Regions from separate parts of the Bradyrhizobium sp. A5 genome, predicted to be linked through region 2. Evidence: riboswitches for the same ligand, from Rfam matches in the RefSeq annotation. Region 2 holds a riboswitch; the other holds the start of a gene.
The links. A riboswitch is a leader RNA that binds a small molecule or an ion and turns the genes downstream of it on or off. The one in region 2 is predicted to bind cobalamin.
Positions count from the first base shown of each region.

Region 1: linked by a shared signal. The riboswitch ahead of WHZ77_RS16000 (TonB-dependent receptor) and the one ahead of WHZ77_RS22130 (DUF1636 family protein) in region 2 are both predicted to bind cobalamin.

Region 1 covers NZ_CP148990.1:3,345,070-3,356,283, forward strand. Annotated here, with positions in the region: gene WHZ77_RS15975 (adenylate/guanylate cyclase domain-containing protein) at 1-1,090, shown strand, start outside; gene WHZ77_RS15980 (hypothetical protein) at 1,203-1,394, shown strand; gene WHZ77_RS15985 (hypothetical protein) at 1,610-1,822, shown strand; gene WHZ77_RS15990 (hypothetical protein) at 1,925-2,203, shown strand; gene WHZ77_RS15995 (hypothetical protein) at 2,272-2,493, shown strand; cobalamin riboswitch at 2,569-2,784, shown strand; gene WHZ77_RS16000 (TonB-dependent receptor) at 2,898-5,135, shown strand; gene WHZ77_RS16005 (hypothetical protein) at 5,198-5,776, shown strand; gene WHZ77_RS16010 (hypothetical protein) at 5,801-6,022, opposite strand; gene WHZ77_RS16015 (hypothetical protein) at 6,022-6,462, opposite strand; gene WHZ77_RS16020 (MerR family DNA-binding transcriptional regulator) at 6,548-6,676, shown strand; gene WHZ77_RS16025 (MerR family DNA-binding protein) at 6,721-6,945, shown strand; gene ilvD (dihydroxy-acid dehydratase) at 8,080-9,804, shown strand; gene WHZ77_RS16035 (tetratricopeptide repeat protein) at 9,791-10,612, shown strand; gene xth (exodeoxyribonuclease III) at 10,628-11,214, opposite strand, start outside.
Region 2 covers NZ_CP148990.1:4,589,211-4,600,424, reverse strand. Annotated here, with positions in the region: gene cobD (threonine-phosphate decarboxylase CobD) at 1-552, shown strand, start outside; gene WHZ77_RS22140 (cobyric acid synthase) at 541-1,989, opposite strand; gene cobO (cob(I)yrinic acid a,c-diamide adenosyltransferase) at 2,001-2,636, opposite strand; cobalamin riboswitch at 2,676-2,898, shown strand; gene WHZ77_RS22130 (DUF1636 family protein) at 2,995-3,369, shown strand; gene cobW (cobalamin biosynthesis protein CobW) at 3,366-4,400, shown strand; gene cobN (cobaltochelatase subunit CobN) at 4,400-7,648, shown strand; gene cobG (precorrin-3B synthase) at 7,645-8,808, shown strand; gene WHZ77_RS22110 (precorrin-8X methylmutase) at 8,808-9,437, shown strand; gene WHZ77_RS22105 (precorrin-2 C(20)-methyltransferase) at 9,440-10,171, shown strand; gene cobJ (precorrin-3B C(17)-methyltransferase) at 10,168-10,902, shown strand; gene WHZ77_RS22095 (cobalt-precorrin-6A reductase) at 10,878-11,214, opposite strand, start outside.

The DNA of each region.
Region 1 (11,214 bases), 1.2 Mb from region 2:
CCTCGCGGCGGTGGTCGGATTTGCCTTCGCACTGCTTGTCTCCAGCGGCATCACGCGGCCGGTACGACTCTTGCTCGCCGGCACCCGCGAGGTCGAGGCGGGCCGCTTCGACAAGACCATCACCGTCTCGACCAAGGACGAGATCGGCGAGCTCGCCGCCGCCTTCAACCGCATGATCGAGCAGCTGCGCCAGAACGAGCGCATCCGCGAGACCTTTGGCCGCTACATTGATCCCAAGGTGGCGCAGGGGCTGATCGACCGGCCGGAGGTCGACGTCGACGGCCAGCGTCGGGTCATGACCATCATGTTCTCCGACATGAGCGGCTTCACCGCGATGAGCGAGGGCATGACCCCGCGCGGCCTCGTCAAGGTGATGAATCATTATTTCACCGTGATGTCCGCTCCGATCCGGAGCAACCGCGGCGTCATCGACAAATATATCGGCGACGCCATCATGGCCTATTGGGGCCCGCCCTTCATCGAGGAGGGCGAGCCCGCGCTGCTCGCCTGCTTCGCCGCCATCGACATGGCCGACCAGGTGCCCGCTCTGCAGAAGCAATTGCCGGACCTGCTCGGCATCCGCGCCATGCCGGCCCCGTGCGACTTGAGGATCGGCATCGCCACCGGCGAGGTCCTGACCGGCAGCATCGGCTCCGAGCTGATGATGAGTTTTACGGTGATGGGCGACGCCGTGAACCTCGCCTCGCGCCTGGAAGCCGTCAACAAGACTTATGGCACGCGCATCCTGATTGCGCAGGCGACGGCGGATGCAATCGGCGCGGCTTGCGAGCTGCGCGAGATCGATCGCCTGACGGTCGCAGGCCAGAGCGTGCCGCAAGCCATTTTCGAAGTGATGAGCAAGGCGCACGGGCTGAGCGTCCCGCAGGAGAGCCTGCGCGCGCGCTATGCCGAAGGCCTCGCCGCCTATCGCGCCCGCCGCTTCGACGAGGCTCGCGCCGCGTTCAACGCGGCGCTCGAAGCCGTGCCCGGCGACGGCCCTTCGCGCACGCTGCTCGCCCGCATCGCGCAGTTCGAGACCGATCCGCCGGACCTGGCGTGGGACGGCGCCTGGCGAATGGAGCAGAAGTAGACGGCCGTCTCTGCGCCGACGAAAATTGATGCTACCCCATAACGATGTTCGCCGTGACCTATTTCCCGGGCTTAGGTTTGCTGTCCGTGAGGCGTTTGATGGGGATACGCCGATGACAGATCTTGAGGACAGGCTGGAACGGTTCGAGACGCTCACCGCCGAATGCGAGCTGATCACCAAGCTCGCCACCGACAGCACCAAGCGCGAGTTCTATCTGAAGCTGGCGGAGCAGTATCGCCAGCTGGCGCTCGATATGCGGCAGGCGATTGCGACCAAGACTGCTGCAACCAAGACTGCGGCTTGAGGTCGAGCTTAACGTAAGCCTCGGACATGCAAACCGCTGCATGATGCGTGGAACCATTACGGGGCCGCGCAGCTGAAAGCCGTTCTTAACGTTTGGCGCGCATTCTTGACGCGCGGAGACGCTTGCTGCGTTTGTCCGTTGTGGGAATGCCGCGGCTCGTTGCGATGCAACGCCCCTCGGGAATGTCGTTCAATCGTGCCTGATAGGGCAATCCCATGCGCCTCCTTGCGGTGATCATCCTCGCGCTGATGACAGCGGCCTGCAACCAGGAGCAGGACATCACCGGCTCGACCCCGGTCTGCGCGATGCGGACCTACAGCTCCTACAATCCCCGCGACATCAATCAATGCGTTGCGGCCTGCAAGGCGTGCGACCACGGCAACACCGTCACCTGCTCGACGTCCTGCACGCTCAAGGGTGCGCGCTGAGCCGCCTCGATTCCCCGGGGCAGGACTGACGGTGCCCCGGCACCGGAACGATTGCGTCGGATCATCATTAGAACAGGCAGGCAGGACACGGAGTCCAATGGAATGGGGATGCTCGATCCCGGTCGGTTTCTGGTGTCGTGCTCGCATTGCGAGGCCTGGCCGATGGCGGCCAATGTGAAACGCGCCAGCTGGTCGGCATCCCCGCACGAGGTCCGCTTCATGTGCCCGCGCTGCCGCCGCGAGGAGACCGCCATCATCTCCGCTTCCGGGCAGCTGATGCCGATCAAGCGCGCTGACATCCCGACGCACGACGTGGCCGTGGCCCAATCCCAAGGCCCAGCGGTCAAGAGGGCGAGCGTAGCGCGCCCGTTTAAGGGCTGATCCCGTTTTGGAACCCGGGCGACGCCCGGGCGTTTCTGCCTCGACATCAACGCATCGAGGCCGTGCGAATGATCAGCGAACATTTCGACACCCGCACACGGATCAACATGAAGCTGGCGCTGGACCGGGTCTGCCGCAATCGCCCCGCTGGCGAGGACCATGGCTTCCGCAGGTCGGTCGCCGAGAAGATCATCCGCTGCGCGCTGACGGGCCGTACCGGCATCGGTCAACTCGTCGATGCCGGCGAGCGGGCGATGGTGCGGACGCGCCTCGAAACCGAACCGGCCTGATTGCGCCAGCTCAATCTTCGGTGCGGGACTTCGGTGCTTACGCAATCGGCCAATTGACTCCCCGCTTGCCCGGCCCGTAGATTGCTACGTGACGGTTCTCCTCACGGAGATCAAAAGGGAACGTGGTGCGGGAATGTCCCAACTCCGGGATTGTCTCAATGCCATGGCTGCCCCCGCAACTGTAAGCGGTGAATCTCTCGTCATGTGCCACTGGGAATCTCGGTCCCGGGAAGGCGACGCAGAGGTAACGACCCGCGAGCCAGGAGACCTGCCGTCAGCCGTGGTCACACGCGAAGATGTCGGTCGGGGAGTACAGACATTGGCTTCATCGGAGCAATCCATCGCTCCGCGGTGAAACCTCGTTCGCTGTGACGTGCCACTGACGTCACACCGAGGTTACAACTGTGTCCCGTATTGTCTCTGCCGCCAGGCGCCTCAGCGCCGGCCTGTTCGCGACCACTTCCCTTTATTCGCTCGATCCATCGCTCGCCCGCGCGCAGCAAGCCGTCGCCGAGCAGTTGCCGCCGATCGAAGTTACCAGGCCCGACGATCCGAACCGCACGCGCGCCCGGGCCACTGGCGACGGCGACACGACGCGGCGCGCGCCCGCGAATGCCGCCCGGAGCGGAGCGCCGGCAGCCGGTTCCTCCGGTGCCGCCAGTGAGGCCGTCGCCGGCACCGGCGGCATTGTCGGGGCCGCCACGACCGTAATCACGGCGGCGGACATCGCGCATGCGCCGTCGCAGACGCTCGCCGAGATCATTGCGGTGCAAGTCCCGGGCGCCCAGATCACGACGCTCTACGGCGGCCCGGTCGCCGCGAAGACCGGCGTCGATTTGCGCGGCTTCGGCGCCTTTGCCACCGCCAACACGCTGGTGCTGGTCAACGGCCGGCGGCTGAACGACATCGACATGGCGCAGGTGGACCTCTCCACCATCCCGCTCAATTCGATCGAGCGCGTCGAGATCACGCGCGGCAATTCCGGCGCGGTGCTCTACGGCGACAATGCGGTCGGCGGCGTGATCAACATCGTCACCAGAAACGGCGTCGACGGACCGCCGGTGGCCGCGCGCATCGAGGCCGGCTTCGGCTCGTTCAACGCCAGGCTTGGCAATTTCTCGACGTCGCTCAATTCCGGGCCGTGGTCGACTTCGTTCTACGGCAATGCCGTCAGCACCGACGGCTACCGCGACAACAATCGCTATGTCCAGAAGAACGGCGTCGGCAATCTCAATTACACGACATCAGGCCTGACCGCTTTCCTGACCGTGACAGGCGACGATCAGGAACTGCGGTTGCCGGGCGGCCGCACCGTCGATCCCTCCATCGGCGTCGACGAACTCGCCAGCAACCGAAGGGGGACCAGCACCCCCTTCAACTACGCCAACCAGCAAGGCTTCAGCACCACCGCGGGCTTCACCAAGACCCTGGTCAACGGCGTCGATCTCATCGTCGATGGCGGCGTGCGCGACAAGAAGCAGCAGAGCGCGTTCTTTGCAAGCCCAGCGCCGGTGCCCGCGTTCTTCACGTCGACCTATGTCGACGCGGATCTGAGGACCTGGTCGATCACGCCGCGGCTCAGCGTGAAGAGCCTGCTGCTGGGATTGCCGTCGCAGCTGTTGACCGGCATCGACTATTACGATGCGAGCTTTCAGCAGAACCGCGGTGCCGGGCAGGGGCTCGCGTCCTGGCACAATTACGACCTCAGGCAGCAGACGGTTGCGGGCTATTTCCAGCACACACTGGGCGTGGCGCCGACCACCGAATTGTCCTTCGGCGCGCGGGTGCAGAACGTCAGCCTTTCGGCCCGCGACAAGTTCGATCCGGCAGCCCCGTTCAACGCCGACGTCGGCGCGCTCCCGCTCAGCAGCAATGAGACCCAATACGCGCTGCATCTCGGTGCCGAGCATCGCCTCAACGACACGGTCTCGTTGTTCGGCCGTGCCGCGCGCGCGTTCCGCACGCCCGACGTCGACGAGCGCGTGTCGTCAGGTCCGTCGTTCGACCCCTTCAGCTTTGCTGCGATCCCGCAGACGTTCCAGCTCAAGACCCAGACCTCGCAGGATGTCGAGGGCGGGCTGCGCATCAAGGCAGGCGGGCTGCAATTGCAGAGCAGTCTCTATCTGATGGACCTTAGCAACGAGATCCATTTCAACCCCATCCTGTTCTACAACACCAATCTCGATCCGACCCGCCGCTACGGCTCGGAGACTAGTCTGTCCTATCGCGTCAACGATGCCCTGCTGCTGCGTTCCGCCATGGCGGTCACGCGGGCCGTGTTCCGCGAAGGCGTATGGGCCGGCAACGACGTGCCGCTGGTGTCGCGCTACACCGCCAGTGCGGGTGTCACCTGGAACATCTGGCAGAACTATGTGGTGCTCGATGCCACCGCGCGGTTCTGGAGCGAGCGGCGCATGGACAACGACCAGGCCGGAACCCAGAAGCCGATTCCTGCCAACGGCACGATCGACCTCAAGCTCAGCGGACAGTACGAGCGCTATTTCTGGTCGCTGAGCGCCAACAATGTGCTGAACGCGCTCTACTACGACTATGCGATCGCAAGCACCTTCACTGACGGCCGCTTCAGCGCGTATCCGCTGCCCGGCCGCACTTACCTGCTCAAGGCCGGCGCCACGTTCTGACCTCGGGTGGGGCTGTCATATTCCATCAAATGTACTAGAGTTCAAACAGAAGGAGATCATCCATGGTTCTCGACATCCTGCCGTCTCACGGCGACCGTCTGCGGCTTCATCCGGTTGCGCCGCGCCTTGCGCCGATGTTCGGCTTTGTGCTGCTGACACTGTCATGCGCGCTGGCAAGCTTCGCGTTCGCCTGTGCCACGCCGTTCGCGGCTTTCGCCGTCGTCGCCGCGGCGATGCTGCCGCTGCGTCCGGCGCTGCTCGTCGTCACCGGCGCCTGGCTCGTGAACCAGAGCATCGGCTTTGGCGTGCTGCACTATCCCATCGATGGCAGCACCATCGCCTGGGGCCTTGTCATCGGCGCGGCTGCGCTTCTCGCGACCACGGCTGCGTCGAGCATCCTCCGCATGCTGCCGCAGGGCCGCACGCCGCTGATGCTGGCGCTCGCGCTGGTCGCCGCCTATGCGGTCTATGAGCTTGCGCTGCTTGCCGCGACGCCGTTCCTCGGCGGCGAGGGCGCCTTCACCACCGCCATCGTGACGCGCATTGGCCTGACCAGCGCCGTCTGGCTCGCCGGCCTCGTCGCCGTCTGCGAGATCGTCCGCCTGGTCGATCCGTTCGGCCGTGCGATGCGGAACGCGTAAGGCGCCTCCGTGGTTCAAGTCCGGTCATTGCGATGACCGGACCTTGACCCACCGCCGCAAGGCGACGGTCGTCCAGACCGTCTCGACAAACCCGAACGGCCAGGCACCCTGGAGAAAGCCGTAAATCCCGCTCAGCGCGCACGCCGCCGCGAAGGCCAGCACATAGTGCGGCCCGCGCGGCTCGAGCGCGTAGAACAGCAGCATCGCGCTGACCGACAGCAGCCCGAAGATCGCCAGGGCGTCCATCAGCTAGCCGGCGGCTTCGGCTTCTTGGCGACCCCGAGGGCGTGGAAGACGGCGGGCTCCATCACGGGCCACAGCGCCGCCGTTGCTGTCAGCACGGTGGCGGCGCACATCGCCGCCAGCACCGACGTTCGAATTTTCAGGCCCGTCGTCCGCGCCCGCCACACGATCCAGCCCCAGGCGCAGAGCACCACGGCAATCGACAGCTTCGTCATCAGCCCGTGCGCGTGGTCGAGCACCGCGATCAGGCTTCCTGCACTCGCGAGTACGACGGCAGGCAATGTGAAGGGCAGCACACAGCACGCCGTGCAGGCCGCGGCGACCATTGCGGTTGCGACGGCGGTGCCCGCGGCCTTGCCGCCGCCTTGCTCGGTCCTGGCCGCGCAGCCGCATCCTGGCGAGGTTTCGGACGGAATGTTGCAGGACGGTCCAATAACGCTCATGTGATTCTCCTCATGCTTGTGCGTCGTGGACCGGATCGCTACGCCCTCAAGCCACTTGAGGTTCAAGCGAAAAGTGAGAGCTTCCATGAGAATTGGCGTCCTCGCCAGCACGGCCGGCGTTTCGGTCCCCGCCATCCGCTATTACGAAAGCATCGGTCTTATGGCGCCGCCGGCGCGGCAAGGTGGCCAGCGCATCTATGCGGTGACGATCTGAAAGCGCTCAATCTGATCCGGCACTGCCGCGAGCTGGATTTTTCGATCGACGAGACGCGCGAACTGCTCGCGTCGGTTCAGAAGCGATTGCCCTGTAGCGAAACGAAGACCTTCGCGGAGACGCATCTCGGATTGATCAGGCGGAAGATCGCAGAGTTGCGTGCGCTGGAGGCGACGGTGGCGTCGCTGGTGAGTGGCTGCGAGACGACATGCTGCAACGGTGCGGCGCCCGATTGTGTGATCCTGCGGCCGGAGCCCAATGCCGCGTGACGCAGGGCAGGGTAGCCTGAACATGGCCCGTTACCCGCCGGGCAAAACACCTGAATTGCCGTCAATCCCTTCCGTCGAAAATATTCCACTTTACCGAAATTCGGAATTGTCGTATATGCCGCTCATCCCGGCTCATCCTTGTCACGATATGCGAGCCGGGCCTGCGGTGGACGCGGCAGCGTCGTGCGCGAGAGGCGTGGGCAGGGCGGGTAGTCCCTGTGAACCCGAGGCTTCGTGCGGACGAGCGGCGCTGAGCGCGTACGGCAAAACCGTGTGGTCCTGGCCGTCGTTGCTACGGTCAAGCCTTTGCGGAGATGTGCGCGAGCCCAACCGGGTGGACGGCATCGTCAATTCGCGGGGCGAGGGAGGCCAGAAGGAAAGTTCGGCTCCCGGGAGAGCGCGGCATAAGCCGTCCGACCATCGCGCAGGGAAGGCCGAGTGATCGGCGACACCTGTATGCTGCTGTGCGGTTTCTCTGCGTGTGCTTTTCGCGCAGCGGACCGCGGGTGCCCGCCGGCACCCGGTCTTCCCTGCGCCCTCTTGGATTGGAGGGTCGAGAGAAGAAGCAAAGCTCGGGCGAATTCAGCCGCGAGAACGCGAAGGCGTGTCTGCAACCACACACTCGCTGTCATCGTCCGGCTCGACCGGACGAACCAGTATTCCGAGACAGTTGGCCGCAGCGTACTGGATTCCCCGCCGGAGCCTGTCATCGGCTCGCCGAAGGCGAGACCCGGTGGCGGCGAATGACATTGGTATTTGGCGACGCAGCCATGCCAATGGCTGTCGATGCCGACTCACTTGCCTGCGCTCAATCCCCGAACCAAACTCGAGTGCATTATTCTCGTCATAAAATCGAAAGTTGCGTCTCGTCATTCCCGCGAGGTATCAAAGTAAGCAATCCGTGTCCTTCGGGCCACGATTGTGCTGTCCGCGCAACAGTTCCGGACGATTTAACCGTCATCGCAGTCCGTTCGTATCAACGCCGCTTTTTGGCCACACCCGAGCATGAATAAAATCGCTCTAATGTTTAGGGCTGCGGTGCCCGTGACAGGCGAAGGGAAATCCCAAGGTCGATTCAAATCTTGGGTCTGATTTTCCAGGTCTGACAAGGGTTAGCCAAGGAAACTGGTCGCGATGGACGCGAAGACCAACATCAAGCAGAGGCTGCCGAGCCGTCACGTAACGGAAGGCCCTACGCGCGCGCCCCATAGGTCCTACTTCTACGCCATGGGTCTGACCACCGAGCAGATCCACCAGCCTTTCGTCGGGGTCGCCTCGTGCTGGAACGAGGCTGCTCCATGCAACATCTCCCTGATGCGCCAGGCGCAGGCGGTGAAGAAGGGCGTGGCATCGGCTGGCGGCACGCCACGTGAATTCTGCACCATCACCGTCACCGACGGCATCGCCATGGGCCACGACGGCATGCGCTCCTCGCTGCCGTCGCGCGAATGCATCGCCGATTCCGTCGAGCTGACCGTTCGCGGTCATGCCTACGACGCGCTGGTGGGCCTTGCCGGCTGCGACAAGTCGCTGCCGGGCATGATGATGGCCATGGTCCGCCTCAACGTGCCCTCGATCTTCATCTATGGCGGCTCGATCTTGCCCGGCAATTTCCGCGGGCAGCAGGTTACCGTGCAGGATATGTTCGAAGCGGTCGGCAAGCACTCGGTCGGCGCGATGTCGGACGAGGACCTCGACGAGATCGAGCGCGTGGCCTGCCCCTCGGCGGGCGCCTGCGGCGCGCAGTTCACCGCCAACACCATGGCGACCGTCTCGGAAGCCATTGGCTTGGCGCTGCCTTACTCGGCCGGCGCCCCGGCCCCTTATGAAATCCGCGACGCCTTCTGCATGACCGCGGGCGAGAAGGTGATGGACCTGATCGCCCAGAACATCCGGCCGCGCGACATCGTGACCCTCAAGGCGCTGGAGAATGCGGCCGCCGTTGTCGCCGCCTCTGGTGGCTCGACCAATGCTGCACTGCACTTGCCGGCGATCGCGCATGAGTGCGGCATCAAGTTCGACCTGTTCGACGTCGCCGAAATCTTCAAAAAGACACCTTATGTCGCGGATTTGAAGCCGGGTGGCCGTTATGTCGCCAAAGACATGTTTGAAGTAGGTGGCATACCGCTTCTGATGAAGACGCTGCTCGACAACGGATTTCTCCACGGTGACTGCATTACGGTCACCGGTCGAACGATCGCCGAAAACCTCAAAAGCGTGAAATGGAATCCGCACCAGGACGTGGTGCACCCGGCGGACAAGCCCATCACCGTTACTGGCGGTGTGGTCGGTCTGAAGGGCAATCTGGCGCCAGAAGGTGCGATCGTGAAAGTCGCGGGAATGTCCAACCTCAAGTTTACCGGTCCGGCCAGGTGCTTCGACCGCGAGGAGGATGCTTTCGAGGCGGTCCAGAAGCGCACCTACAAGGAAGGCGAAGTCATCGTGATCCGCTACGAGGGGCCCAAGGGCGGCCCCGGCATGCGGGAAATGCTCCAGACCACCGCGGCGCTGACCGGCCAGGGCATGGGCGGCAAGATCGCGCTCATCACCGACGGTCGCTTCTCCGGCGCCACCCGCGGCTTCTGCATCGGCCATGTCGGGCCGGAAGCGGCCATCGGGGGCCCGATCGGGCTGCTCGAGGATGGTGACATCATCGAGATCGACGCCGTCGCCGGTACCCTTAACGTAAAATTGAGCGACCAGGAGCTTGCCCAGCGCAAGACCAAATGGAGCGCTCGCGCGACTAACCATACGACGGGCGCGCTCTGGAAATATGCTCAGCAGGTTGGACCAGCGGTCGGTGGGGCAGTGACCCATCCGGGCGGCGCGCACGAGAAACAGTGTTATGCGGACATCTAGGCGTGCCATTGTTGCGTTTGTGTTGGGGGCCAGTGCGCTGGCCGCGCCGGCGTTCGCCTTTGACGGCTCGCCGGCCAACAACAAGGACGCCACCATCCCGGTCGTGACCACGTTGCCGGGCGCCGCGGGGACCGTCCGCAGCAAGGTTCCGGCACCGACCCAGGAAACCTCGCTCAGCGCTCTGCAATATGCCGCTGAGGGCGGACATCCGATCGCGCAGTGGAAGCTTGGCCGCATGTACGCCAATGGCGACGGCGTGGTTCAGGACGACGTGCGTGCCTTCGAATATTTCAGCCGGATCGCCAACGCGCATGCCGAGGACAGCCCGTCCGCGCCGCAGGCGCAGATCGTGGCCAATGCCTTCGTCGCGCTCGGCCGCTACTATCTCAGCGGCATCCCGAACTCGAAGATCAAGCCGGACCAGGACCGGGCGCGGGAGATGTTCTCCTACGCGGCCTCCTATTTCGGCAACGCGGACGCCCAGTACGATCTCGCCCGGCTGTACCTGAAGACGCCGGACGCCTCGCGCGAGGATTTCCGCTATGGCGCGCGCTGGCTCGGCCTCGCCGCCCAGAAGGGCCAGCACGAGGCCCAGGCGCTGCTCGGCCAGATGCTGTTCAACGGCGACCGCCTGCCGCGGCAGGCGGCGCGCGGCCTGATGTGGCTGACGCTGGCGCGTGACAGCGCCGGTGCCGAGGAGGCCTGGATCAAGGAAAGCTACAGCCGCGCCCTTGCCAAGGCGTCCGACGACGACCGCGCCATGTGCCTGCAAATGCTGGAACAGTGGGTGCAGGGCCGCCGCGACTGATCCGCTGAGGCGGCCTTACGCCGCCTCGAGATCCAGATCCGCCCACACCGGAACGTGGTCCGACGGCTTCTCCCAGGCCCGCACATAGCTGTCGATCCCGACATTGGCGAGCTTGTCGCTGGCCTGCGGCGACAGCAGCAGATGGTCGATGCGCAGGCCATGGTTCTTCTGCCAGGCGCCGGCCTGGTAATCCCAGAAGGTGTAGAGCCCGGGCTCGTCGGTGACAGCCCGCAGGGCATCGGTCAGGCCGAGGCCGAGCAGGGACTGAAAACTCTCCCGCGTCTCCGGCTTGAACAGGGCGTCCTCGGTCCAGGCGGCTGGGTTGTGGACGTCGCGGGCGTGCGGGATGACGTTGAAGTCGCCGGCGAGGATCAACGGCTCCTCGGTCTTGAGTCGCTCCCTCGAATACTCAAGAAGCCGCGACATCCATTTGAGCTTGTAGGGATATTTCTCGGTCCCGACCGGGTTGCCGTTGGGCAGATAGAGGCAGGCGATGCGCAGCACGCCGCGCTTCAGCGTCACCACGCCCTCGAGGAAGCGGGCATGGGCATCCTCGTCGTCGCCGGCCAGCCCCGACTTGGTCTCGTCGAACGGGAGCTTGG
Region 2 (11,214 bases):
CGGTGCCATCCCGCAAAGGATCTGCTCGCGCTGCTGCCGCGCGTCGGCCGTCTCGTCATCGATGAAAGCTTTGCCGACGCCGTTCCGCAACTGTCGCTCGCGCCCGAAGCGGCTCGGCCGGGACTGCTGATCCTGCGCTCGTTCGGAAAGTTTTATGGCCTCGCCGGCCTGCGGCTTGGCTTCGCCATCGGCGATGCGGCCGACATCGAGAAGCTCGCTGCGATGTCGGGTCCATGGCCGGTCTCGGGAGCTGCGATCTCGATCGGCTGCCGCGCTTTGCGCGATGATGCCTGGGCCGAGACGACGTCCGCGCGACTTGCGCACGACTGTGTTCGCCTCGACGGCATGGCGCAGTCGCAAGGCTGGCGTCTCGTCGGCGGCACGCCGCTGTTTCGTCTCTACGAGACGCCCGACGCGCTTGCTGCGCAGGACAAGCTGGCGCGCAGCCAGATCTGGTCGCGCGTGTTCGCGAGAGAGCCGGGATGGCTGCGCCTCGGGCTTCCCGGCAGCGAAGCCGAGTGGACGCGCCTTGCCGAGGTGCTAGCGCGCTAGCGCAAGCAGGCCTTCGACGTCGAGATGCTGTTCGATGTGATCGGCCAGCGCCTCGAGCGCGCTCTCGACCCTGTCGTGATAAGGCTCGTCGCCGGCGGGAATGTCGAGCTTGGTGAGATACGCCTTGCGGAAATCGTCCGACGTGAACAGACCGTGCAGATAGCTGCCCTGCACGCGCCCATCGCGCGAGATCGCGCCTTCCGGTGCACCGGCGAGCCTAGCAAAGGGCCGCGCGCGATCGGGCCCGTCGGTGCGGCCGATGTGGATCTCGTAGGCCTCGATCGGCTGATCCGTGGCGGCATGCACGGCCGCGACACGCGTCAGCGTCTTTTGCGGGGTCATCACCGTATCCACGTCCAGAAGCCCGAGGCCCGGCGTGTCGCCCGCGGGGCCTTCGATGCCATCGGGGTCGGCGACGCTGCGGCCGAGCATCTGATAGCCGCCGCAGAGGCCGAGCACATGGCCGCCGCGACGGTGGTGCGCGAGCAGATCGATGTCCCAGCCCTGCGCGCGCAGGAAGGCGAGATCGCCGCGGGTGGATTTCGAGCCCGGGATGATGACGAGCCTGACGTCGCCGGGGATCGCTTCGCCTGGACGGACCATGATGAGATCGACGCCGGGCTCGAGCTTGAGCGGATCGAGATCGTCGAAATTGGCGATCCGCGACAGCGCAAGGCAGGCGATCTTGCATTGGCCCGGCTTGCGCGCGTCGCTGAGGCCGAGTGCGTCCTCGGCCGGCAACTCGCCGGCGCGGGCGAACCAGGGCAACACGCCAAACCCGCGCCAGGCCGTCGTCTGCTCGATCAACCTGTAGCCGTCGTCGAACAGCGTGGGATCGCCGCGAAACTTGTTGATGACAAAGCCCTGGATCATCGCGGCGTCGTCGGGGGCGATCACCGTCTTGATGCCGACGAGCTGGGCGATCACGCCGCCGCGATCGATATCGCCGACCAGCACGACGGGAACGTCGGCCTTGCGCGCAAAGCCCATATTGGCGATGTCGGCCCTTCGCAGGTTCACCTCGGCGGGGCTGCCGGCGCCTTCCACCAGCACGAGATCGGCGCGCGCCTTCAGCCGCTCGAAGCTTTCCAGCACGGCGCCCATCAGCGAAGGCTTCATCGCCGCGTAGTCGCGTGCACGCGCAGTCGCGACGCGCTTTCCGTGGACGATGATTTGCGCGCCGACATCGGTCTCGGGCTTGAGCAGCACCGGGTTCATGTCGGTGTGCGGCTCGACGCCGGCGGCAAGTGCCTGCAACGCCTGGGCGCGCCCGATCTCGCCGCCATCGACGGTGACGGCGGCGTTGTTCGACATGTTCTGCGGCTTGAACGGCAGCACGCGCAGGCCGCGCCGCGTGAAAGCGCGCGCGAGGCCGGCGACGATGAGCGACTTGCCCACGTCCGAACCGGCTCCCTGGATCATCAATGCGCGCGCCATCGCGATCGTCTTCAGAACTCGACGCCGGCTTGCGCCTTGATGCCGGAGCGGAAGGGATGCTTGACCAGCGTCATCTCGGTGACGAGATCGGCGATCTCGATCAGCTCGTCCTTGGCGTTGCGTCCGGTCAAAACGACATGCGTCATCGGCGGCTTCCGCGTCGTCAGGAGTTCGACGACCTCGGCGATGTCGAGATAGTCGTAGCGCAGCGCGATGTTGATCTCGTCGAGGACGACCATGCGCAAATTGGGATCGAGGATCAGCTCCTTGGCCTTCTCCCAGCCGGCACGCGCGGCGGCGATGTCGCGGGCGCGGTCCTGCGTCTCCCAGGTGAATCCTTCGCCCATGGCGTGGAACTGGCAGAGGTCGCCGAAATGGCCGGTGAGCAGCCGCCGTTCGCCGGTGTCCCAGGCCCCCTTGATGAACTGCACGACCGCGCAGGGGAAGCCATGGGCAACGCAGCGGACGATCATGCCGAAGGCCGAGGAGGACTTGCCCTTGCCGGCGCCGGTGTGGACGATGATGAGGCCTTTTTCGCCGCTCTTGGTCGCCATTATCTTGTCGCGGGCGGCCTTCTTCTTCGCCATTTTTTGGGCGTGCCGGGCGTCGGTTTGCTCACCCGTCTGGGTATCCGGTTCAGGCGTCATCGTACCGGTCCTTCGGCTTGACAAGAGGCGGCCGGGGGCAAATGGTGACCCGGCGTTGGTTCCTGTCCTATGACAGGCGAAGAGGGAATGCGATAGGGTCCGAATCTGCAAGATTCGGGTTCAAACTGCAGCCGCCCCCGCGACCGTGACCGGAGAGATGTCCGAAGCCACTGATCCCCCAGGGGATCGGGAAGGCGGGGATCGAAGGGCCAAAAGCCCTGCTCCGCAAGCCGGGAGACCTGCCAGCGCGGACGATTTTTGGACCGGCGGACGGGGTGTTCCGCGACGGGGAAAACGGGCCTTCGGGGGAATGGTCCGTCTGCCTCTTCGCCTCCCGCTGACTATCCTGGAAGAGGCGATGACCGTCACACTTTACGTCTGCATTACCTGCCGCGCCGGCGAGACGATTGGCGAGGGCGAGGCCACGCCCGGCAAGCGCCTGCATGGTGCGATCCTCGACGCAGGCGTGCCCGACGGGGTCTCGGTGGTTCCCGTCGAATGCCTGTCTGCATGCAGCCAGGGTTGCTCGGTCGCACTCAGCGCGCCCGGCCGTTGGTCCTACGTTTACGGCCGCCTCTCGGAAGCCCATGCGAACGACGTGGTCGCCGGTGTCGCTGCCTATGCGGCCGCGCCGGACGGTCTCGTGCCTTGGCGCAGCCGCCCCGAAATCTTTCGCAAGCAGTCGCTTGCGCGCATTCCCCCCATCGCCGTCGTGCCGGAGGCAGCCGAATGAATTCGCTCGCAAAGGTTCCGGTGACGGTGGTCACGGGTTTCCTCGGCTCCGGCAAGACGACGCTGATCCAGCATCTGCTCGCAAACCCTGACGGCAGGAAGCTCGCCGTGCTCGTCAACGAGTTCGGCAGCGAGGGCGTCGACGGTGAGATCCTGAAGTCCTGTGCAGACGCCAATTGCCCGGAAGACAACATCATCGAGCTCGCCAATGGCTGCATCTGCTGCACCGTCGCCGACGATTTCATTCCGACCATGGAGAAGCTTCTGGCGCGGCCGGTGCGGCCCGATCACATCCTGATCGAGACCTCGGGCCTGGCGCTGCCAAAGCCGCTGCTGAAGGCGTTCGATTGGCCGGAGATCCGCTCGCGCATCACCGTCGACGGCGTGATTGCGCTGGCCGATGCCGAAGCCGTGGCGGCGGGTCGTTTTGCACCGGATCCGGATGCGGTCGAAGCGCAGCGCGCGGCGGACGAAAATCTCGATCACGAGACGCCGTTGTCGGAAGTGTTCGAGGACCAGATCGCCTGCGCCGACATCGTGCTGCTGACCAAGGCTGATCTTGCCGGCGCGGCGGGACTTGAAGCCGCCAGGGCATTGATCACGGCCGAGATGCCGCGCCGCGTGCCGATGCTCTCCGTCACCGATGGCGCGATCGATGCGCGCGTGATCCTCGGTCTCGGCGCTGCCGCGGAGAATGATCTTTCCGCACGCCCCTCGCATCATGACGGCGAGGAGGATCACGAGCATGATGATTTCGCCTCCGTCGTGATCGATCTTCCTGAGGTCACCGACATCGACGCTCTGGTCGCCTCGGTGCAGCGTCTGTCCCGCGAGCAGAACGTGCTGCGCGTCAAGGGCTATATCGCCGTGCAAGGCAAGCCGATGCGCCTTTTGCTGCAAGCGGTCGGCGAACGCGTGCGCCACCAGTTCGACAAGCCCTGGGGCGCGGGCAGCAGGCAGTCGAAGCTCGTGGTGATCGGCGAGCACGGCGATATCGACGAGGCTGCGATCAAAGCGGGACTTGGTGTCTGATGCACGTCGTCTTCCGCGAGAGCCGCGGTCTCGAGGAGACTGCGACGCCAAGGGACATCGGCCAGGACGCGGCCGATCTCGTGGTGCTCTCGTATTCGGATTCCGATCTGGCCGCGTTCGCGGCCGGCTGGCGGCGTGGCCGTGACAGCCTGCCGTCGCTGCGGCTCGCCAATCTTTCGGAGCTGCGTCATCCGCTGTCGGTCGACACCTATGTCGAGCGCACGCTGGCGCAGGCGCGCGGCATTTTGGTCCGTCTCATCGGCGGCGAGTCCTATTGGTCGTATGGGCTCGCGGCTCTTCAGCAACTCGCGAAGGATCGCGGGATCGTGCTGGCCGTGCTGCCGGCCGATGGCCGCGACGATGCGCGGCTCGATGCGTATTCGACCGTGCCGGTCTCGACGCTGCGGCGGCTCAAGGTACTCTGCGACACGGGCGGTCCCGTAGCTGCCCAAGCCGCGATCGCGCAGCTTGCGCTGGCCTCGGGGCTCTATGCTGGACCGGTCGTCGGCGAAACCACTGTTCCCGAGATGGGCTTTTACGATCCCGTGCGCGGCGTTATCGCAGCGCCGCTGATCAGCGAGGGCAAGCCCCGCGCGCTCGTGACGTTCTACCGTTCCTATCTCACCGCCGCGGATACCGGCCCGGTCGATGCTGTGATCGCGGCGCTGCGCGACAAGGGGTTCGACGCGTACGGCGCGTTCGCCTCATCGTTGAAGGCGCCGGGCGTTGCGGATTGGCTGCGCTCTCACCTCTCGCAAAGCCCGCCGGCCGCGATCGTCAATGCGACGGCGTTCTCGGCGCTCGGTGACGACGGCACGACGCCGTTCGATGCGGCCTCCTGTCCGGTGTTCCAGGTTGCGCTCTCCACGGCGCGGCGGGAGGACTGGGACAGCGCTCTGCGCGGCCTGTCGCCGGGCGATCTTGCAATGCATGTGGTGTTGCCCGAGGTCGACGGCCGCCTGTTTGCCGGTGTGGTGAGTTTCAAATCTGCGGCGGAGCGTGATCCCGATCTGCAATTCTCGCACCTGGCCCATCGCGCCGATATCGAGGGCGTGGAAGCTGTTGCCGCGCGCGTCGCCGCTTGGTGCGACCTGGCGGAGACGCCGACGAGCGAGAAACGACTGGCGATCGTGCTGTCGAACTATCCGGGACGCCCGCACCAGATCGCGCATGCGGTGGGTCTCGATGCGCTGGCGTCGGTCGAGGCGCTGGTGTCCGATCTCGCAGAGACCGGATTCGATGTCGGGCCGGTCCATGCGCTCGGCGAGGAATTGCTGCAGCGAAGTTTGACCTGGAGCGTTGGCGAGTGCAGCGCGGCGCTCGCGAGTCTTCCGCGGTCGCTGCAGGATGATCTCGCCAAAGCCTGGGGCGCGCCGGAGAACGATCCGAGCTGCCGCGATGGCGCATTCCATTTCGCCGCGATCCCGTGCGGCCGATCCATCATTGCGGTCCAGCCCGAGCGTGGCGATGCCGCCACGCGGGATCACGACTATCACGATCTCGCCCGCACGCCGCGCCACGCCTATGTCGCGTTCTATCTCTGGCTCCGCGAACAGGGCGTTGATGCGATCGTTCACATGGGCGCGCATGGCACGCTGGAATGGCTGCCCGGAAAATCCGTGGCGCTTTCGTCGGCCTGCTGGCCGGAAGCCCTGATCGGCGATCTCCCAATCATCTATCCCTTCATCGTCAATGATCCCGGCGAAGCCGCGCAGGCCAAGCGGCGCGTCGGCGCCGTCACCATCGGCCATCTGCCGCCGCCGCTCGCAGTCTCTGCGGTGCCGGAGAGCCTCCGCCGTCTCGAACAGCTCCTCGACGAATATTCGACGGCCGATGGTCTCGATCCCGCGCGTCGTCAGCGATTGATCGCCGCAATCCGTGACGAGGCGCGCGTGGCCGGCCTCGAAGACGATCTTGGTCTGGATGCCTCGGCCGCGCCGGCCGAAGCGATCCCGCGGATCGATCGCTTCGTCTGCGATCTCAAGGAAAGCCAGTACGGCGACGGCCTGCATGTGTTCGGCCGCGGCGCTTGCGGCGACGCGGAGCGGGACGCGCTGCGTGCCGCGCTGGCCGGCAAGCGCGTGGCGCCGGGACCGTCGGGCTCGCCCTATCGCGGGCGCCAGGACGTGCTGCCGACCGGGCGTAATCTCTTTGCCGTCGATCCGCGCGCCGTGCCGACGCCGTCGGCGCATGCGCAAGGCATCAAGCTCGCGGAAGAATTGCTCCGCCGTCACCTGCAGGATCACGGCGACTGGCCGAAAGGCCTCGTCGTCGATCTCTGGGGCTCGGCGACGATGCGCACCGCGGGCGAGGAATTCGCCATGGCGCTGCATCTGGCGGGTCTCGCGCCGCGCTGGGACCACGCCTCCGGCCGCGTCAACGGCTACGACATCATTGCGCCTGCCGAACTCGGTCGCCCCCGCATCGACGTGACGCTGCGTGTGTCCGGCCTGTTCCGGGATGTCTTCTCCGGCCTCGCGCAATTGTTCGATGCCGCCGCCGAGGCGCTCGCAGGCCGCGAGGACGAGGGCGATGAAAATCCCTATCGCCACCGCGCCTCCCGTGTGTTCGCGCCGCGCCCCGGACAATACGGCGTCGGTCTCTCGGCGATCCCCGATGCCTTCACGCCCGAGACGCGCGATGCAGCCGGCGAGGCTTGGTTGTCGGCATCGTCCTGGGCGTTCTCGGCCGATGGCGAGATCAGCTCCGATCGCGCCGGCATCGAACAGCGGCTCGCCGCGGCCGATGCTTTCGTCCACGTCCAGGATCTGCCGGAGACGGATCTCCTGCTTGCCGCCGACTATGCCGCACACGAAGCCGGCATTGCGGCGGCAGCCGTGCATCTCGGCGGGACAGCCCCGTCGCTCTATCATCTCGATACGACGCGGCCCGAGCAGCCGCACGCGCGGACGCTGACCGAGGAAATCTCCCGCGTGGTCCGTGCGCGCGCGACCAATCCGGGCTGGATCGCCGGCATGATGCGCCACGGTTTTCGGGGCGCCGCCGAGATCACGGCAACGCTGGAGCACATGGCCGCTTTCGCCCATCTGGCCGATGCCGTGCCGCCGCATCTGTTCGATCTCTATTATGATGCGACGCTCGGAGATGCCGATGTTCGCGCCTTCATGACCCGTGACAATCCGGCGGCGCTCGCAGCAATGGAGACCTGCTTCGCGCGCCTGCACGAAGCCTCGCTCTGGCGAACGCGCCGCAATTCGATCGCGGCTGCACTGCGGGAGGCGTCATGAGCGCGTCTTCGGTGAAGGGCTGGTGTCCCGGTGCGCTGCGCCCGATGCAATCGGGCGACGGGCTCGTGGTCCGTGTGCGTCCGTTCGGCGGTCGTCTCGAAGCCGGGCAGGTCGCCGGTCTTGCCGAGCTCGCCGAGCGTTACGGCAACGGCCTCATCGACGTGACCAGCCGCGCCAATCTCCAGATCAGGGGCGTCACCGAACAGGGCCATCGCCGGCTGCTCGATGGACTTGCGTTGCTGCGGCTGCTCGACCCCGACACCGACATCGAAGCCCGGCGCAACATCCTGGTGACGCCGTTCTGGAATGTTGGCGACGAGACGCAGGCGCTTGCAGCCGAGCTCGAAGAAGCCCTCGCGAACAGCGCGCTCGAACTCCCCACCAAATTCGGTTTCGCCATCGATGACGGAAGATCGCGCGTGCTCGCCGGCGATTCCGCCGACGTGCGCATCGAACGCGACCGGGGCGGCCGTCTGCTGGTGCGGGCCGATGGTGCGAGGTCAGGCCGTTCCGTCGGGCGTGGAGAGGTCGTGAGCACCGCGCTCGCATTCGCATCTTGGTTCATCGCCTCCGGCGGCGCGAAGGGGGGGCGAGGACGCATGGCTGCCCACATCGCGGCCGGTGCGACATTGCCCGAGACGTTGCGCGGCGGGGCCGAACCGGCACCCGTGATGGCCGCGTCGCGGCCCGGGCATTATCCGCATGGCGCCCTGGTCGGCGTCGCGTTCGGACAGATGTTGCACACGACGCTGCATCAATTCTCCGGCTGCGGTCATGCGCTGCGCATGACGCCGTGGCGGATGGTGCTGAGCGAGGGCAAGCGGGAGGTGCCGAGCGGGGCAGGTCTCATCACCGAGCCCTACGACCCCGCATTGCGCGTCATCGCCTGCAGCGGTGCGCCGCGCTGCCGCGAGGCGCATGCCGATACGCGCGCGCTGGCGGCAGCGCTGGCCCCGCGCATCGCGCTCGACACGCGGCTTCACGTCTCCGGCTGCGCCAAGGGCTGCGCCCGTTCCGGCGCGTCCGCGGTGACGCTGGTCGCGACCAGCGCCGGCTTCGACCTCGTTCGCGGCGGCTCGACGCGCGACGAGCCGGTCCTGCGCGGGTTGAACGGCGCCGACATCGTCAGCGATCCCTCCATCCTGGTCGGAGGGCACTGATGCCGCACGTCTACGAAACCGATGGTGCTGCGATCTACCGGCAATCCTTCGCGACGATCCGGGCCGAGGCGGATCTTTCGCGCTTCACGGCGGACGAGGAGCAGGTCGCGGTGCGGATGATCCACGCCGCCGGCATGGTCGGCCTCGAGGCACATATCCGTTTCACATCAGGCATGGCGACCATTGCGCGCGCGGCCTTGCAGAAGGGCGCGCCGATCCTGTGCGACGCCCGCATGGTCTCGGAAGGAATTACACGCGCGAGATTGCCTGCGGCGAACGCCGTCATCTGTACGCTCGGCGACGAAGCTGTTCCTGCGCTGGCGCAATCCATGCGCAACACCCGCTCGGCGGCGGCGCTGGAGCTGTGGCGGCCGCATCTGGATGGCGCGATCGTCGCGATCGGCAACGCGCCGACCGCGCTGTTTCACCTGCTCAACATGCTGGAGGACCGGGATTGCCCGCGGCCCGCGGCGATTATCGGCTGCCCGGTCGGCTTCGTCGGCGCAGCCGAATCCAAGGCGGCGCTGATGGCCGATCCGCCGGTGCCGGCGCTGACGGTCGAGGGCCGCCTCGGCGGCTCGGCGATTACCGTTGCCGCCGTGAACGCGCTGGCGAGCCGGAGCGAGTAGCCATGGGACGCATCATCTGTTGCGGTCTCGGCCCTGGCGATCCGGATCTGATGAGCGTCCGCGCGGACCGCACGGTGCGCGGCGCGCAGCATGTCGCCTATTTCCGCAAGAAGGGGCGGCCCGGGCAGGCACGGCGCATCGTCGAGGGTATGCTGGCGGCCGAAATCACCGAATATCCCATGGAATATCCGGTCACGACGGAAATTGCGTTCGACAGTCCCGACTACGTCCGGCTGCTGGCCGGCTTCTACGACGAATGGGCCGAGCGCCTGGCGAGATTGGCGCGCGCGGTCGACGTCGTCGTGCTCTGTGAAGGCGATCCTTACTTCTACGGCTCCTTCATGCATCTGCACACGCGACTGCAAGGCCGGGTCGAGATCGAGGTGATCGCCGGCATTCCCGGCATGGTCGGCTGCTGGAATGGCGTCGGACGGCCGATCGCGCTCGGCGACGATGTGACGACGGTGCTGATGGGCACGCTGGCCGAAGACGAGTTGGAACGCCGCATGCGCGATTCCGATGCGCTCGTGATCATGAAGACCGGGCGCAATCTCATAAAGGTGCGCCGCGCGCTCGCCTCCGCCGGCCGGCTCGATGATTCCTGGCTGGTCGAGCGCGGCACCATGCCGGGCGAGCGCGTGGTGCGGCTTGCCGAGATCGATGCCGCCGATTGTCCTTACTTCGCGATCGTGCTCGTGCACGGCAAGGGCCGGCATCCGGACGCGGCCGAATGACGGGCACGCTGACCATCGCGGGCCTCGGGCCGGGCAGCGATGGCCTGGTGACGCCCGAGGTTTCCGCCGCGCTTGCGGCTGCGACGGACATTCTGGGTTATGCGCCCTATGTCGCGCGCGTGCCGCCGCGCCCTGGTCTCAACTTGCGCCCATCCGACAATCGCGAAGAGCTGCAACGCGCGAGCGAGGCGCTGCGGCTCGCCGCCGAAGGCGGACAGGTCGTGGTCGTGTCCTCCGGCGACCCCGGGGTCTTCGCGATGGCCTCGGCCGTGTTCGAGGCGCTCGAACAGGCTCCGCAATGGCGGGAGCTTCCCATTCGCGTGCTGCCGGGCATCACCGCGATGCTGGCGGCAGCCGCGCGCGCTGGGGCGCCGCTCGGGCATGATTTTTGCGCGATCAATCTCTCCGATAATCTCAAGCCGTGGACGGTGATCGAGAAACGTCTGCGGCTTGCCGCCGAAGCCGATTTTGCCATTGCGATGTACAATCCGCGCTCGGCCAGCCGGCCGGAAGGATTTGGCCGTGCGCTCGTGGTGCTGAAGGAAGCCGGCTGCGGCGAGCACCTGGTGATTTTCGCCCGCGCGGTCAGTGCCGCTGACGAGACAATCGAGACCGTGAGGCTGAACGACGCAACGCCAGAGATGGCCGACATGCGCACGCTCGTGATTGTCTGCAACGCGCAGACGCGCCGTGTCGGCCGCTGGGTCTATGCGCCGAGGCGGGTAGAATGACCGAGCCACTGCATGACCTCCGCCACGCTCTCGACCCGCAGCCGTTCAGGCAGTGTTGGTCGCGAGATCATGATCACGGGCAGGCCGAGCATGCGGGCCGCGTCGATCTTGGCGCGCGCACCGTCGCCGCCGGAATTGCGGGCGACGATCCACGCGATGCCGCGCGTGCGCATCATCCCCAGCTCGCCGTCGAGCGTGAATGGTCCACGCGACACGATCACGTCAGCCGGAAACGCCAGCGCCGCGTCGGGCGGATCGACGAAGCGCAGCGTGTAGGCATGCTGCGGCTCTCCCGTGAACGGAGCGATGTGC